Regions from separate parts of the Pseudomonas sp. NFACC43 genome, predicted to be linked through region 3. Evidence: predicted binding sites of a transcription regulator. Region 3 holds the regulator's gene; each other region holds the start of a gene.

Region 1 (2,271 bases), on a different contig from region 3:
CACAAATACTGTTCCGTTCTGACGGTGCCTGTTGCTGCCATACTGCGTTGCCGCTCCTCGCCATAGCGGGCTATGACTCGTCGCGGCGCCTTGTCTGGCAGCAACAGTCACTGGCCAAAAAAGGAACGTATTTGCAAAGCAAAGCACTAGCGACCGCGAACCGCTTGTTCCAGCTCGGCGAAGCTTGGACGGTGCGCCGGGTAGAGAACCTTGCGACCGAACTCGACCGCCAGCGATGGCGGCATACCCGAGGCCGAGGCCACCAGGGACGCCTTGATGGCTTCGTAGACGTTGAGCTCTTCCTTGGCATCATGGGCCAGGGAATGGGCCAGCGGGCCGAAGAAACCGTACGCGGCCAAAATACCGAAGAAGGTACCCACCAGGGCCGCACCCACGTGCAGGCCGATGGACTTCTGGTCGCCATCGCCCAGGGAAGCCATGGTCACCACGATACCCAACACCGCGGCGACGATACCGAAGCCGGGCATACCGTCGGCGATACCGTTGACGGCGTGGGACGGGTGCTCCAGGTCTTCCTTGAGGCTGTACAGTTCCATGTCGAACAAGCCTTCCAGCTCATGGGGAGCCATGTTGCCGGACGACATGATGCGCAGGTAGTCACAGATGAACGCCGTCATCCGGGCGTCCTTGAGCACGGCGGGATACTTGGCGAAGATCGGGCTGGCGGCGGCGTCTTCGATGTCGCCTTCGATCGCCATCATGCCTTCACGCCGGCTCTTGTTGAGGATCTCGTAGATCAGCCCCAGCACTTCCAGGTAGAACGTGTGGCTGAAGCGCGAACCGAACATGCTCAGGGATTTCTTGAGCACGTGCATGGTCATGTAGCCAGGGTTGGCCTGCAGGAAAGCGCCAAGGGCCGCACCACCGATGATCAGCACCTCGAAGGGCTGGACCAGGGCGGCGATCTTGCCATGGGAGAGCACGTATCCGCCGAGCACGCTCGCGAACACGACTATGATGCCGATAATTTTAGCCATAGATAGAAAGTACTTATTTAAGTCGGGTTCAAGGTCATATTCGGAAGCTGGAAAATCTCTTCTTCTCCTTATCGGCAAAACTGCGCCAGACTATAGCCAGTTCTGGCGAAAAGCCAATTTGCCACGTTGCAGCATGCGATGATCACCCCCAGCCATGGCTAACGAAACGAAGGTTCCAACTCCACGACCGACCACCCTCGAAGGCTGGGTAAAGCTGCTCGAGGGCGTCCATCTGCCGGTGCCGCAGGCCAGTCACGACCTGGTCTGCAAGGCCATCGCCGACAGCAATCGCTCGTTGCGCGATATCGCCGAGCTGATGCAGGACAGCCCCGCCCTGGCCCTGAGCGTCATCCGGGAAGCCAATCATCACACCCGGGGCAACCTCGCCGAGCCCGCGGAAAATCTCGAAGTGGCCATCAACCGTCTCGGCCTCAAGCGCACCGAGGAACTGCTGGCACGCCTGCCCTCGCTGCCGGAGCAACAGATACCCGTTGCCCTGCGCCAGCTGCAATTGATCAGCCAGCATGCCACGCAACAGGCCAATGGTTTTTTCGCCAGCCGCCTGGCGCGGCTGTGGCAGGACATTCACTGGGGCAGCCTGCTGTTTCTCTCGCCGCTCTGGCCCATGGCGCTGACGCATCCGCGCCTGCTGGGGGAATGGGAGCTGCGGGTCCTCCATCAAGGCCAGCAGGCCAGCAAGGTGGAGCACGAATTGTTCGGCGTCGGCCTGCTGAGCATCTGCCTGGCCCTGGTGGAGACCTGGCGCCTGCCGGTCTGGGTGGCGCAGGGTTACCGACTGTTGCTCAATGAACGTCGCGAACTGGCGAAAGTCCTGCGCATCGCCCGAGACAGCGAACATCCGCTGCGCCAACAGAACCGCCTGGACGATGACCCGACCCTGCGGCGCTGGCTGAACCAACCGGCCAACACCGTGCTGCTGGCCAACGGCCTGGCGGTTTCAGCGCACCATGCCTGGGACGCTCCCCACAGCGCACGCTGGCAGTACCTCACGAGCCTGTACCTGCAGATGCCCGTGGAAGAGATCCAGCAGCAACTTCACCAACAAGCCGCCAACAGCGCTCGCCAGAACAGCATGCCGGACCTCTGGCACCCGGCCGTGGCCCTGGTCTGGCCCCCGGGCAGTCGCCGCATCCCCTCCGGGCGAGCATCCGCAACGCCACCCAGCACCATCGACCTGACCCAGTGGCGCAAGCAGTGCGCCGCCTTGCTGGTGGAGCCAAGCCCCTTCAGCAACGCCATGCACCTGACCACC
Region 2 (2,271 bases), on a different contig from region 3:
CGCTCAACTCATACTCGAACCGCGCCGTCGCCGTTTCGCGAATCCCCACGCTCTTGGCCCAAGGCTCATCGAGGCGCTTGTCGTAGTCGATGTCCGCCGGGTGCCCGTTCCTGAACACCGTACCCCGGTCAAACGGACTGGAGTATTCGTTGTACTCATAACTGAGGTTCAACGAAGCACGCTCCCCCGTCCAAGCCAGGGATGGCGCCACCAGCGTGCTCTCGTTGACCCCATAGTTGCGCCAGTAATCTTCATGGCCGCGCTCGGCGATCAAGCGATACGCCAACCCGGTATCGCCCAGCGGTCCGGTGGTGTCCAGGGCCATGGTGCCGCCACCTTCGCTGTAGGCCGAGCCGCTCAGCGTGGTGCCCTGGGTATATTCGGGCTTCTTGCTGATCACGTTGATCAGGCCGCCCGGCTCCAGCGCGCCATACAGCAACGAGGCCGGCCCCTTGAGCACCTCGACCCGCTCGGTGGTGGCGCTGAAATTGTGCCCCAGGTTCGAGCGCACGCCATCGCGCAGGATCGAGCCATCGTCGTTGGTACCAAAGCCGCGCTTGACCAGTGAGTCCCGCGAGCCGCCCAGGGTGTTGCCCTGGCTGACACCGCTGACGAATTTCATCGCATCGTTCAGCGAGCGCACCTGATAGTCATCCAGGGTCTGCTGGGTGACGACATTGATGGACTGCGCCTCTTCCTTGATCGGTACATCGCTCTTGCTCGCCGTGCTGGCTTGCGATGCCGTGTAACCCTCCTCCTGAGTGATGCGGGTGCCCTGGATATCCGTGGTGGGCAGCTCAAGGGAATCCTGCGCCCACAAGGGGCTGGCGATGAGGCAGCAGGACAGCGTGGGCAGCACACGCTTGAAGAATGCGCTGCGGTTAGCGAAAGGGATGGAACGCTTCAAGAAAGGGCACTCATGGGAGGGAACGTTAATGAGAGCGAATATACTTTGAGAATAATTCCCAGTAAATCTTTTCCATCAAACCCATCGCCTTCCAACCCTATGAATCGGGCCGACTTTTGCAGAGTGATATCAAATAGCCCTTCCCCGCCTAAAGCTTTGGCGCTTTCGGTCGAATGTATTCCATTAAAAGATTTTTCCGCCCAGGAGCGACGGTATGCAGACGTTAAAGGACTTGTACGAGTCTATCGAAATGCGTTTTTTCGATACCCTCACTAAAAAGCTGTCGAGCCTTTTTCTACTGGTCGTGGTCAGCGGGTTGCTGTACTGGGTCGCCCTCAGCGCCCGTGCGGACATCGTGCTGCAGTTGCGCAATGCCCAATTGGACGCCGCCTTGCTGGGGCAGATCGAGGGGCGACTCGACAGCCTGACCCACGCGCTGCTGTTCGGTACGTTACTGACGGCGGGCATGATCAGCTTCATGGTCTGGTACTTCCGCCATCTCATCGTGCGCCCGGTCACAGCCATGACCAAGGCCCTGGAGGAAATCGCCAACGGCGAAGGCGACCTGTCCAAGGACTTGCCCCTGGTGACCCACGACGAAATCCGCGTACTGGCAGGCACGTGCAACCGTTTCCTGGCCAAGCAGCGGGAAATCATCAGCAACGTCCAGGCCCTGACCGTACACATCGCCGTGGAATCGGCGCGTTCGCTCAAGAACATCAGCGATTCCAGTGACAGCGCTACCCACCAGGCACGCTTCGCCAAGGAAGTGATGGACCAGAGCAACAGCGCCGTTGGCCGCATCGAGGAAGTCTCGCGCCAGACCCAGGGCATCTCCAGCACCACCGCCCAGAACCTGAGCATGGCCCGCGACTCCTACGCCGAGTTGCTCGAAGTGACCGGCAACATCAGCGAAATCTCCAGCAGCCTCAACGAGTTCGCCACGCTGGTGAACGCCTTGAACCAGCGCTCCTCGAGCATCAAGTCCATCGTCGGGTTGATCCAGCAGATCTCCGCCCAGACCAATCTGCTGGCGCTCAACGCCGCCATCGAAGCCGCCCGGGCCGGCGAAAGCGGCCGAGGCTTCGCCGTGGTGGCCGATGAGGTGCGGACCCTGGCGCAGAACGTCAGCCGGGCCACCGACGATATCTCCCGCAACATCGACGCCATGCTGGAAGAAGTCAGCTCCACCCATCAACAGACCACCCAGATCAGCCACAGCGCCCGGGAAACCCAGAAAGTCGTGGAGCGCGCCTCCGGCCATTTCGAAAGCATGATCGGCGACTTCGAGTCCACCAATGGCAAGCTGGCGGACATCGCCGAGCATATCCAGCAGTTCGCCGATGCCAACACCGGCATCAACG
Region 3 (2,271 bases):
GCGTCGCCGAAGCGGCCTTTTTCAAGGCTATCGACCAGTTCGCGGGCATGTTTTTTCAGGGTCGATTCGAAATCGCCCATTGAAGATTCGTTATGCTCCATAGCTCCCCCGTGGCGCCATTAACCGATGCGTTCGAAGATTTTCTCGATCTTCTCTTTCAACGCCTGGGCCGTGAAGGGTTTGACCACATAGCCGTTCACACCGGCCTGGGCCGCTTCGATGATCTGCTCGCGCTTGGCTTCGGCGGTGACCATCAGCACGGGAAGGTGCTTGAGTTTTTCATCGGCGCGTACATGACGCAGCAAGTCGATACCGGTCATGCCGGGCATGTTCCAGTCAGTCACCAGAAAGTCGATGCTCCCGCTGTTGAGGACCGGGATGGCGGTGGTGCCATCGTCGGCCTCAACCGTGTTGGTGAACCCAAGGTCACGCAACAGGTTCTTAATGATCCGCCGCATCGTTGAAAAATCGTCAACGATGAGGATTTTCATGTTCTTGTCCAATTCGACCTCCAAGCAGTCTTAAACGTGTCCAGCACCTGAACGCGCCATTTCAATCAATCCGGCACAACACTCGACAACGGTCCGGTGCGCACCGTACGGCGACTGATGGGAACTTGCCCCGCCAACCTCGTCCGCTGCGCTCCCCTGCCCGCTGTCAGCGCGCTCGCCACTCCCCCAAACGCCCCCGCAAACGGGCCGCGCACTGGCTGTGTAACTGGCTGACCCGCGATTCGCTGACCCCCAGGACCTCACCGATTTCCTTGAGGTTCAGCTCTTCGTCGTAGTACAGCGCCAAGACCAGTCGCTCACGCTCCGGCAAATTGGCAATCGCATCCGCCAACGCACTCTGGAAACGTTCATCTTCCAGGTCACGCGACGGCTCCATATAGGCACTTGCGCCATCCTCATGCAGCCCTTCGTGCTCGCCGTCCTGCAACAGGTCGTCGAAACTGAACAGGCGGCTGCCCAGGGTATCGTTCAAAATCCCGTAATAATCGTCGAGACTCAACTGGAGTTCGGCCGCAACCTCGTGATCTTTAGCGTCACGTCCGGTTTTAGATTCGATGGCGCGAATCGCGTCACTGACCATTCGGGTATTACGGTGTACCGAACGCGGTGCCCAATCGCCCTTGCGGACCTCATCGAGCATCGCGCCACGAATGCGGATACCGGCATAGGTCTCGAAACTGGCACCCTTGCTGGCGTCGTATTTGTTCGCCACTTCGAGCAGGCCGATCATGCCTGCCTGGATCAGGTCTTCGACCTGGACACTGGCCGGCAGGCGCGCCAGCAAGTGATAGGCAATGCGCTTGACCAGGGGCGCGTAACGCTCGATCAATTCGTATTGGGCGTCCCGTGCCGATTTCTTGTAGAGATGGTTGTAACCGCTGGCTGTCATAACACGGGCCCTGCTGTTTGTTGCACGAGACGCTCGACGAAAAATTCCAGATGCCCGCGTGGGTTGGCCGGCAGTGGCCAGGTATCGACCTTCTGGGCGATCGCCTTGAACGCCAGCGCGCATTTGGAACGTGGAAAGGCTTCATAGACGGCACGTTGCTTCTGGACGGCCTTGCGTACGCTTTCGTCGTAGGGCACGGCCCCCACGTATTGAAGCGCAACGTCCAGGAAGCGATCCGTGACCTTGGTCAACTTGGCGAACAGGTTGCGTCCCTCCTGTGGGCTCTGGGCCATGTTGGCCAGGACGCGGAAGCGGTTCATGCCATAGTCGCGGTTCAGTAGCTTGATCAGGGCATAGGCGTCGGTGATGGACGTCGGTTCGTCGCAGACCACCAGCAACACCTCCTGGGCGGCGCGTACGAAACTGACGACCGAGTCACCGATACCGGCCGCGGTATCGATCACCAGCACATCGAGGTTATCGCCAATGTCGCTGAATGCCTGGATCAGGCCGGCGTGCTGGGCCGGGGTCAGATGAACCATGCTCTGGGTGCCGGAGGCGGCCGGCACGATGCGAATCCCGCCGGGCCCTTGCAGCAGCACGTCGCGCAATTCGCAGCGACCTTCGATGACGTCCGCCAGGGTGCGCTTGGGGGTAAGCCCCAGCAGCACGTCGACGTTCGCCAGGCCCAGGTCGGCGTCCAGCAGCATGACCCGTCGGCCAAGCTCTGCCAGAGCCAGGGACAAGTTCACTGACACGTTAGTCTTGCCGACGCCACCTTTGCCGCCGGTCACCGCGATCACCTGTACGGGATGCATGCTGCCCATGTTCGTTCTTTACCTTGTCTTACTTAGACGGAGGCCACATTAC

The links. The regulator FliA, encoded in region 3, starts transcription of late flagellar genes. The targets are predictions, from matches to a motif close to CTAAAGTTTNNNNNNNNNNNGCCGNTAA.
Region 1: motA (flagellar motor stator protein MotA) is a predicted target of FliA. The motif match lies at 1,067-1,094, and genes of this name have one in related genera.
Region 2: BT179_RS11955 (methyl-accepting chemotaxis protein) is a predicted target of FliA. The motif match lies at 1,056-1,083, and genes of this name have one in related genera.

The regions. Positions count from the first base shown of each region.
Region 1 is NZ_FPKK01000009.1:169,307-171,577, forward strand. Features, by position in the region: gene motA (flagellar motor stator protein MotA) at 147-998, opposite strand; gene BT179_RS17250 (HDOD domain-containing protein) at 1,153-2,271, shown strand, end outside.
Region 2 is NZ_FPKK01000005.1:359,293-361,563, forward strand. Features, by position in the region: gene BT179_RS11950 (TonB-dependent siderophore receptor) at 1-907, opposite strand, end outside; gene BT179_RS11955 (methyl-accepting chemotaxis protein) at 1,122-2,271, shown strand, end outside.
Region 3 is NZ_FPKK01000001.1:829,074-831,344, forward strand. Features, by position in the region: gene BT179_RS03580 (protein phosphatase CheZ) at 1-101, opposite strand, end outside; gene BT179_RS03585 (chemotaxis response regulator CheY) at 120-491, opposite strand; gene fliA (RNA polymerase sigma factor FliA) at 658-1,401, opposite strand; gene fleN (flagellar synthesis regulator FleN) at 1,398-2,228, opposite strand.